DNA from 2 places in the Rhizobium sp. RAF36 genome. Region 1 is predicted to be linked to the other one. Evidence: predicted binding sites of a transcription regulator. Region 1 holds the regulator's gene; the other holds the start of a gene.
What was found. The regulator HrcA, encoded in region 1, represses chaperone genes, less so after heat shock. The targets are predictions, from matches to a motif close to GTTAGCACTCNCNNNNNGNGAGTGCTAAC.
Positions count from the first base shown of each region.

Region 2: a site for HrcA is predicted at 1,748-1,776, ahead of groES (co-chaperone GroES). Genes of this name have one in related genera too.

Region 1 is NZ_JBFREC010000002.1:303,102-307,520, reverse strand. It holds gene AB4Z25_RS07430 (Hsp20 family protein) at 1-18, opposite strand, end outside; gene AB4Z25_RS07425 (nucleoside hydrolase) at 291-1,235, shown strand; gene grpE (nucleotide exchange factor GrpE) at 1,287-1,919, opposite strand; gene hrcA (heat-inducible transcriptional repressor HrcA) at 2,022-3,110, opposite strand; gene rph (ribonuclease PH) at 3,293-4,012, shown strand; gene AB4Z25_RS07405 (VOC family protein) at 4,009-4,419, shown strand, end outside.
Region 2 is NZ_JBFREC010000003.1:298,486-302,904, reverse strand. It holds gene AB4Z25_RS12790 (DUF982 domain-containing protein) at 1-271, opposite strand, end outside; gene AB4Z25_RS12785 (Hsp20 family protein) at 349-822, opposite strand; gene AB4Z25_RS12780 (hypothetical protein) at 988-1,278, opposite strand; gene AB4Z25_RS12775 (usg protein) at 1,373-1,645, opposite strand; gene groES (co-chaperone GroES) at 1,921-2,235, shown strand; gene groL (chaperonin GroEL) at 2,288-3,916, shown strand; gene AB4Z25_RS12760 (hypothetical protein) at 3,971-4,270, shown strand; gene glgB (1,4-alpha-glucan branching protein GlgB) at 4,354-4,419, opposite strand, start outside.

The sequences.
Region 1 (4,419 bases):
GGGAGTGATACGGCTCATGTTTCAAGTCCTTGATGCAAGCGACCTTTCCGGACCTAAACTAGCATCCGGCTGTTGCTAATATGGGAATTGGTGGGCAGCCGCGCAAGGTTTTGCGGACCTCGCGACAGTGCCGGGAAATTTTAGGGTAAACGGTGCCTTCGTCCTTGCTTGACAAAGCGCATGCGGGCTCGCATCAAATCGTCACCCGTAAGGGCTGCGCCGATTTGCGACGCAATCATAAACAAATGGTGCCTGCCAGAACGACGTGCACCTGAGGAGGGACGACGTATATGGCAAACCCCAGAAAGATCATCATCGATACCGATCCGGGCCAGGACGATGCCGCAGCGATCATGCTCGCCTTCGGCAGCCCCGAAGAGCTCGAAATTCTCGGCATCACCACGGTCGCCGGCAACGTGCCGCTATCTTATACCAGCCGCAATGCGCGCATCATCTGCGAGCTCTGCCAGCGCACCGACATCAAGGTCTTTGCCGGCGCCGACAAGCCGATCGCCCGCAAACTCGTCACCGCCGAACACGTCCACGGCAAGACCGGCCTCGACGGCCCGACGCTGCCGGAGCCGACCATGCAGCTGCAGCCACAGCATTCCGTCGATTTCATCATCGAGACGCTGCGCCGCGAGCCCGAAGGCAGCGTGACGCTCTGCACGCTCGGCCCTCTCACCAATATCGGCCTCGCTTTCCAGAAGGCGCCTGACATCGTTGCGCGCGTCCGCGAGCTTGTCATGATGGGCGGCGGCTTCTTCGAGGGCGGCAACATCACGCCGGCCGCCGAATTCAACATCTACGTCGACCCCGAAGCGGCCGATATCGTCTTCCGTTCCGGCGTGCCCGTGGTGATGATGCCGCTCGACGTGACGCACCAGCTGCTGACCCGCAAGGACCGCGTCAAGCGCATGGCCGATCTCGGCACCGCGCCAGCGCAGGCGATGGTAGAGATGCTGGAGTTCTTCGAGCGCTTCGATATCGAGAAATACGGTTCCGACGGCGGCCCGCTGCACGACCCGACCGTCGTTGCCTACCTGCTGAAGCCCGAGCTCTTCAAAGGCCGCGAGTGCAATGTCGAGATCGAGGTGAAATCCGAGCTGACGGTCGGAATGACCGTCGTCGACTGGTGGCACGTGACCGACCGCAAGCGCAATGCAAAGGTCATGCGCTTCGTCGATGCCGATGGTTTCTTCGATCTGCTGATCGAGCGTTTCGCCCGCATCTGAGCAAGAACAAAGACCAAAAGAAAAGGGCCGCTTCTCAGCGGCCCTTTTTCGTTATGCGTCCTTCTGATCCAGATAGGAATTGGCCGTCTCTGCCTCGGGCTTCGGACCGCCCTTGGCGACGCCGACCATGGCCGGGCGCAGCACGCGCTCGCCGATCGTGAAGCCGGCCTGCACCACCTGGACGACGGTGTTGTTCGGAACTTCCGTGTTCGGCACTTCGAACATCGCCTGATGGAAGTTCGGGTCGAACTTCTGGCCGACAGGATCGAGCTGGCGAACGCCATGGCGCTCGAGCGTAGAGAGCATGGAGCGCTCGGTCATCTCGACACCTTCGATCAGGGTCGTCAGCCCGGCCTCGCCCGCAGCCTTGGCTTCGGCCGGAATGGCATCGAGCGCCCGGCGCAAGTTGTCGGATACGGCGAGCATGTCGCGCGCGAAACCGGCAACGGAATAGGACTTCGCGTCCTTCACTTCACGCTCGGTGCGGCGGCGCAGGTTGTCCATCTCTGCGGCGAGGCGCAGATAGCGGTCGCGCAGCTCGGCATTTTCTGCCTTCACGAGTTCCAACGGATCCGGCTGGGACGATGCCTCAGCGGCCGCTTCATTCTCGACGTTTGCGGCTGCGTCCGCAGCAGCGTCAGCCGCAACAGCCTCAGGTCCGTTTTTCGTCGTTTCGTCAGTCATGACGGTCTCCGGGTAAAGGGTTCTTTCGGGATGCGCCCGATATCGAGCTTTGACCGCAAAAAATCAAGTCTGCGTGACAAAGAACCGGAAATTCCGGCTTTTTCAGAGCGACCCGCGCGACAGGCGGGAAATCAGCTGGGCGGTATAATCGACCATCGGCACGATACGAGAGTAATTCAGCCGGGTCGGACCGATGACGCCGACCGCCCCGACGATCCGGTCGTCGTCGTCACGATAGGGCGCGACGATCAACGAAGAGCCGGAGAGCGAGAAGAGCTTGTTTTCGGAACCGATGAAAATGCGGACGCCCGGACCGCTTTCCGCCAGATTCAACAGCTCGATCAGGCTGTCCTTCTTCTCCAGATCGTCGAAGAGCATGCGCAGGCGGTCGAGATCACCGGCACTGTCCAGCCCCTCGAGCAGGTTGGCACGACCGCGGATGATCAGCTGCGCAGGCTTACCTTCATCCGGGCTGCCGGACCAGACGGCAATGCCGCGCTCCACCAGGTCGCGCGACAAGGCGTCGAGCTCGTGGCGCACATCCGTTTTCAGCCGGTCGAGCTGCTTGCGCAATTCCGGCAGCGTCTGGCCGGTCATGTGGGCGTTGAGGAAGTTGGCGGCTTCGGTCAGCTGCGACGACGTCACGCCCGCCGGAAGCTCGATGATCCGGTTTTCGACCTGATCATGTTCGCCGACCAGAACCGCGAGTGCCTTCGTCGGCTCCAGACGGATGAATTCGACATGCTTCAGCACCGGATCGTTCTTCGATGTGATCACCAGGCCGGCGCCGCGGGAGATCCCCGACAGCATCCGGCTTGCCTCGTTCATCATCGATTCCACCGGATTGTCGCGGCTTTCGGCGCGCACCTGACGATCGATGCTGGCGCGCTCTTCGGCCGAGAGGTCACCGACCTGCATGAAAGCATCCACGAAGAACCGGAGCCCGACCTGGGTCGGCAGACGCCCAGCGCTGATATGCGGCGAGTAGATGAGCCCCAGTTCCTCCAGATCGCTCATCACATTGCGCACCGAGGCCGGAGACAGCGACATTGGAAGAATACGGGAAAGATTACGCGAGCCGAGCGGCTCACCGTTTTCCAGATAGCCTTCGACGATACGGCGGAAGATTTCCTTCGAGCGTTCATCCAGCGCAGCAACGGCATCCGAAACCGACGTAGATCTGAAGCCCATGAATTCTGAAACACCCACGCTGATGACAATCTGCAAAATATAATCAATCTCGCCCGCGTGGCAAAAGGGAATTTGCAAATGACCGCGGCCAATCGTAGAAGCGGGGCAGCATCACGAAACAACGCATGATCATGCCGTGCCGCCACTCGCGGCCTAACGGCTCATGCATCAGGAGACAGAGAATGCGGCCGTCAGGCAGAAAAACCGACCAGATGCGCAAGGTCAGCTTCGAGCGCAACTTTTCCAAGCACGCCGAAGGCTCCTGTCTCGTGAAATTCGGCGACACGCATGTGCTGTGCACGGCAAGCCTCGAAGAAAAGACGCCGCCGTGGCTGCGCAACACCGGCAAGGGCTGGGTCACATCCGAATACGGCATGCTGCCGCGCGCCACGGGCGAGCGCATGAAGCGTGAAGCGGCGACCGGCAAGCAGGGCGGCCGCACGCAGGAAATCCAGCGCCTGATCGGCCGCTCGCTGCGGGCCGTCGTTGACCTCACTGCGCTCGGCGAGCGCCAGATCACCATCGACTGCGACGTCATCCAGGCCGACGGCGGCACGCGCACGGCCTCGATCACCGGTGGCTGGATCGCGCTTTATGACTGCCTGAAGTGGATGGAAAGCCGCAACATGATCAAGGTCGATCGTGTTCTCAAGGATCACGTCGCGGCCATCTCCTGCGGTATCTTCGCCAGCCAGCCGGTCATCGACCTCGACTATATCGAAGATTCCTCGGCCGAAACCGATGCTAACTTCGTCATGACGGGTGCCGGCAGCATCGTCGAAATTCAGGGCACGGCCGAAGGCACGCCGTTCAGCGAAGCCGAATTCGCATCGCTGATGGGCCTCGCAAAGAACGGCATTGCCGAACTCGTGGAACTGCAGAAGCAGGCAATCGCCGGGTGAACGACATGCTTGAGGGCATGCTGGAAACGGCGCTTTACGCGAAGGACCTGGATAGAGCCGAAGCTTTCTATGAAGGCATTCTCGGTCTTTCCAAGATCACGCGGGCTGCCAACCGGCATGTCTTCTTTCGGTGCGGTCCTGGGGTGTTGCTGATCTTCAACCCGGACGAGACGGTCAAGCCACCGGCGCCGGGCGCGCTTCAGGTTCCGCCGCACGGCACCAAGGGAGCGGGCCACGCCTGCTTCCGCGTTTCGGCCGGGAATATCGATGCTATGGCCGCCCGGCTGACGGCGGCGGGCATCGCCATCGAATCCGAAGTTCACTGGCCGAATGGCGGCCGCTCGATCTACTTTCGCGATCCGGAAAGCAACAGCCTGGAATGCGCCGAAGCCCGTATCTGGGGCATC
Region 2 (4,419 bases), on a different contig from region 1:
GCGCGCGAGACGCCACGACAGCAGATGTTTGAGGCGCAAGAAGTTCATGCTTCTGCGCGAATGCTACAAACAAACCACGCGCCGTCTCCGCTTCGATCTCGCCACGAAGCGCGGCCTGGCATGCTTTAAGGGCGACTGAATGCGCCGTGTCCCTGAACGAAGTGGGCCACTCAACAAGATGTCGGTAAGCATCCATGACGGTGCGAACTTCTGCAGGAAAGCCAAGGCCGACGAGAATGGTGACAGGTTTTCTGAACATATCGGGTTTCATCGTTCTCTCCTTTCCAACCCGGAATGTCGATGGGCGCCATCGCGATGGCGCCGCTGACCATTGAATGAACTAAAAGGTCACGCCGCCTTCTGCGCTTCGATCTGCGCCGAAGCAGTCGACGTCAACGCAGGCGTACTCTGGATTGAGATCTTCCTGGGCTTCAATGCTTCAGGGATCTCACGGACCAACTCAATCGAGAGAAGACCGCTGTTCAAATCTGCTCCGTTCACCCGGACATGGTCGGCAAGCTCGAACCGGTGTTCAAACGGGCGTCCGGCGATGCCGCGATGCAGGTAGCCATCGGCCGGTGTCTCCTGCTTCTTACCGGTGACGGTCAGCAGATTGGACTGGAAAGTGATATCGAGATCGTCCTGTGCAAATCCAGCCACCGCAATCGAGATCGTATAGGTGTCGTCATTGTTCTTGACGATGTCATAAGGCGGCCAGTCGTTGGTCGACCGGGCACGCTGGGCGTTCTCCAGAAGAGTGAAGATCCGGTCGAAACCTACGCTCGAGCGGTAGAGAGGTGCGTAGTCGTAAGATGTTGCCATAGCCATATCCTCCTTGAAGCAACATGGGTACGAGAGTGCCAAAAGCGGCGCTCCCGGCGAAGTCAGCCCTGTCTCAGCGGCTGGCAATAATCGATTTGGTTTTAGCGATTTTCCATTTCAAGATCGGCTGCGCATTTTTTTCGCCGATCGCAAGTTGCCCCATCGTCAGTGCACTGAGCGACTGAGAACGCGATGCGGGTACGCTGCTTTGAACTTTGAAATCATCGCGCAGGCTTGCTGCAGTACCCGTTCGGTCGCTTCGGGATTGTCGCGCGCAAGTTCGTCGGCGTTTATGCGGATCGCTTGCGCCATATTCGCCGACATCACAGCAAAACGGCCCTCACCGTAGACAAGTGCATCTTGCGAAGCAGTCTCGAGCCAGCGCGCGAAATCAACAATGATCTTTTCCCTCTCCGGGATGCTGGCACCTTTGATGACTTTAATGTTTTCTTCCATGTGGTCTCACTCCATACAGACGTGGAAAGCGACCGGACTGATCAAGCCCCGATCGCCGGGTGAGCTAGGAAGCGGAAATATCAAAATCAAGAGTTCAGTGAAGCTTGAACTCGCCTTCGACACGGCGCCATTCGTTCGGTCCAATCAGACGTCGGTGTGTATAGCGGACGGAGTGTAGCGGTCCGTCGAGGCTGTTGCGCCAGAAGTCCAGGAATTTGCGCATTTCTGGAAAGTCCGGTGCAAGATCGTAGTCCTGCCAAACGTAGGTTTGCAGGACGGATTCAAAATCGGGAATGCGGTAGAGGATGTGCGCGGTGGTGAGGCCGTAGCCGTTAAGCTGACGCTCGAAATCCGACGAGAATTGCATGCTTTATCTCCGTTTCATGACACTGCGAAGGTGACGTAAAATCATCCATCTATCAACGGTATTCTTAAACCATCAAAGGCGTTTATTGTTCCTTTCCAGCATGTTAGCAGCCGGCGACATCGAGTGCTAATTTTTTCTCCCGCCCCTCTTGAAATCACAAAATCTCGAAAATAAATTTTGAACGCGAACGCTCAGATGAGGTTCGCCCCGTCCGGATTGGTCACCCGGTCCGGCAGGGGATTTTGCGTCATCTTTTTTGTCCAATGGAGGAAAACATGTCGTTCCGACCGCTTCATGATCGCATTCTTGTCCGTCGGGTTGAATCCGAAGAAAAGACCAAGGGTGGGATCATCATCCCTGACACTGCCAAGGAAAAGCCGCAGGAAGGCGAAGTTGTCGCCGCTGGCCCTGGTGCACGCAACGAGACTGGCCAGATTCAGGCGCTCGACGTCAAGGCTGGCGACCGCATTCTGTTCGGCAAATGGTCCGGCACCGAAATCAAGATCAACGGCGAAGATCTGCTGATCATGAAGGAAAGCGACGTCCTGGGCATTATAGAAGCTCAGGCCGAGCAGAAGCGGGCCGCGTAATCACGCATTACCGCCCATGAGTCAAAAAGCTGCCTATTGAAGGAGTGAACAAATGGCTGCGAAAGAAGTCAAATTCAACACCGATGCACGCGAACGCATGCTGCGTGGGGTCGATGTCCTTGCCAACGCCGTGAAGGTCACGCTTGGCCCAAAAGGCCGCAACGTTGTCATCGACAAGTCCTACGGCGCGCCGCGCATTACCAAGGACGGTGTTTCGGTCGCCAAGGAAATTGAACTAGAAGACAAGTTCGAGAACATGGGCGCCCAGATGCTGCGCGAGGTGGCATCGAAGACCAACGATCTCGCCGGCGACGGTACCACCACCGCAACTGTCCTCGCCCAGGCGATCGTCAAGGAAGGCGCCAAGGCCGTCGCCTCCGGTCTGAACCCGATGGACCTTAAGCGCGGCATCGATATTGCCGTCGACGCCGTCGTTAAGGAACTGAAGACCAACGCCCGCAAGATCACCAGCAATTCCGAAATCGCCCAGGTCGGCACCATCTCGGCCAACGGCGACGAAGAGATCGGCAAATATCTAGCAGAGGCGATGGAAAAGGTCGGCAACGAAGGCGTCATTACCGTCGAGGAAGCCAAGACCGCCGAGACCGAGCTCGAAGTTGTCGAAGGCATGCAATTCGACCGCGGTTACCTCTCGCCGTACTTCGTAACCAATCAGGACAAGATGCGCGTCGAGTTCGAGGACCCCTATATCCTCATCCACGAGAAAAAGCTGTCGAACCTTCAGTCCTTGCTGCCGGTCCTCGAAGCCGTCGTGCAGTCCTCCAAACCGCTGCTGATTATCGCGGAAGACGTCGAGGGCGAAGCTCTTGCTACGCTCGTCGTCAACAAGCTGCGCGGTGGTCTGAAGATTGCGGCTGTCAAGGCGCCGGGGTTCGGCGATCGCCGCAAGGCGATGCTCGAAGACATTGCCATCCTGACCGGCGGCACTGTCATCTCCGAAGATCTCGGCATCAAGCTTGAGAACGTAACGCTCAACATGCTCGGTCGAGCCAAGAAGGTGGCGATCGAGAAAGAAAACACCACCATAATCGACGGCGTTGGCTCCAAGTCCGAGATCGACGGCCGCGTCGCCCAGATCCGGGCGCAGATCGAAGAGACCACGTCCGACTACGATCGCGAGAAGCTGCAGGAACGTTTGGCCAAGCTGGCAGGCGGCGTTGCGGTGATCCGTGTCGGTGGCTCCACGGAAGTCGAGGTCAAGGAGAAGAAGGATCGCGTCGACGACGCGCTTCATGCAACGCGTGCCGCCGTCGAGGAAGGCATCCTGCCGGGCGGTGGTGTTGCGTTGTTGCGGGCTGTAAAGGCACTCGACGATCTTGCAACCGCCAACCAAGACCAGAAGGTTGGTATCGAGATCGTCCGCAGGGCGATCGAGGCCCCCGTTCGCCAGATCGCCGAAAACGCTGGTGCCGAAGGCTCCGTCATCGTCGGCAAGCTGCGTGAAAAGACCGACTTCTCCTTCGGCTGGAACGCTCAGACCGGCGAATACGGCGATCTTTATACACAGGGCGTCATCGATCCGGCCAAGGTCGTGCGGACCGCACTCCAGGATGCGGCCTCGGTCGCCGGCCTTCTGGTGACGACCGAGGCGATGATCGCCGAGAAGCCCAAGAAGGATGCCGCGCCGGCGATCCCGGCTGGGGCAGGCATGGATTTCTAAACAATCTGGCCAGGCTCGCCCCACTCGCTGGGGCGAGCCAATCGCGGAGTGGTTATGAGCTTGCCATCGAAAGAAGACGCGCGTCTGTGCGCGAGTGTTGTCAGGGAGATCGCACGGGCCAAAGGAATAACGGGCGACCCGACCTCCGTCGGAGCGCTGACGGTAGCAGTCGCCAGACTCTTCAATAAGGGTCTGCGGGACCGCGAAACACTTCTGTCAGAGGCAATGACAATCGTCGATGAGCTGATGTCTGATAAGGAACGTGACTCGCTTTCCGGCGTGCTCCGACACATGAACCGAGGTGCCATCGATCGTCTATCGAGCCAGACGATGAGTGAGGACAACCAGCAATAACAGCCAAGCCGGCCACTTAGCACTGCTTCATCCGGTGAACATCATCCCCGTCAGACGTCTCGACGACGTATGCGTCTGCCGCCTTACTCTCGGATGAACATAACCGTGGATAAGGGCGGCAAGTCCGCCTCTATAGAAAACGATCGACC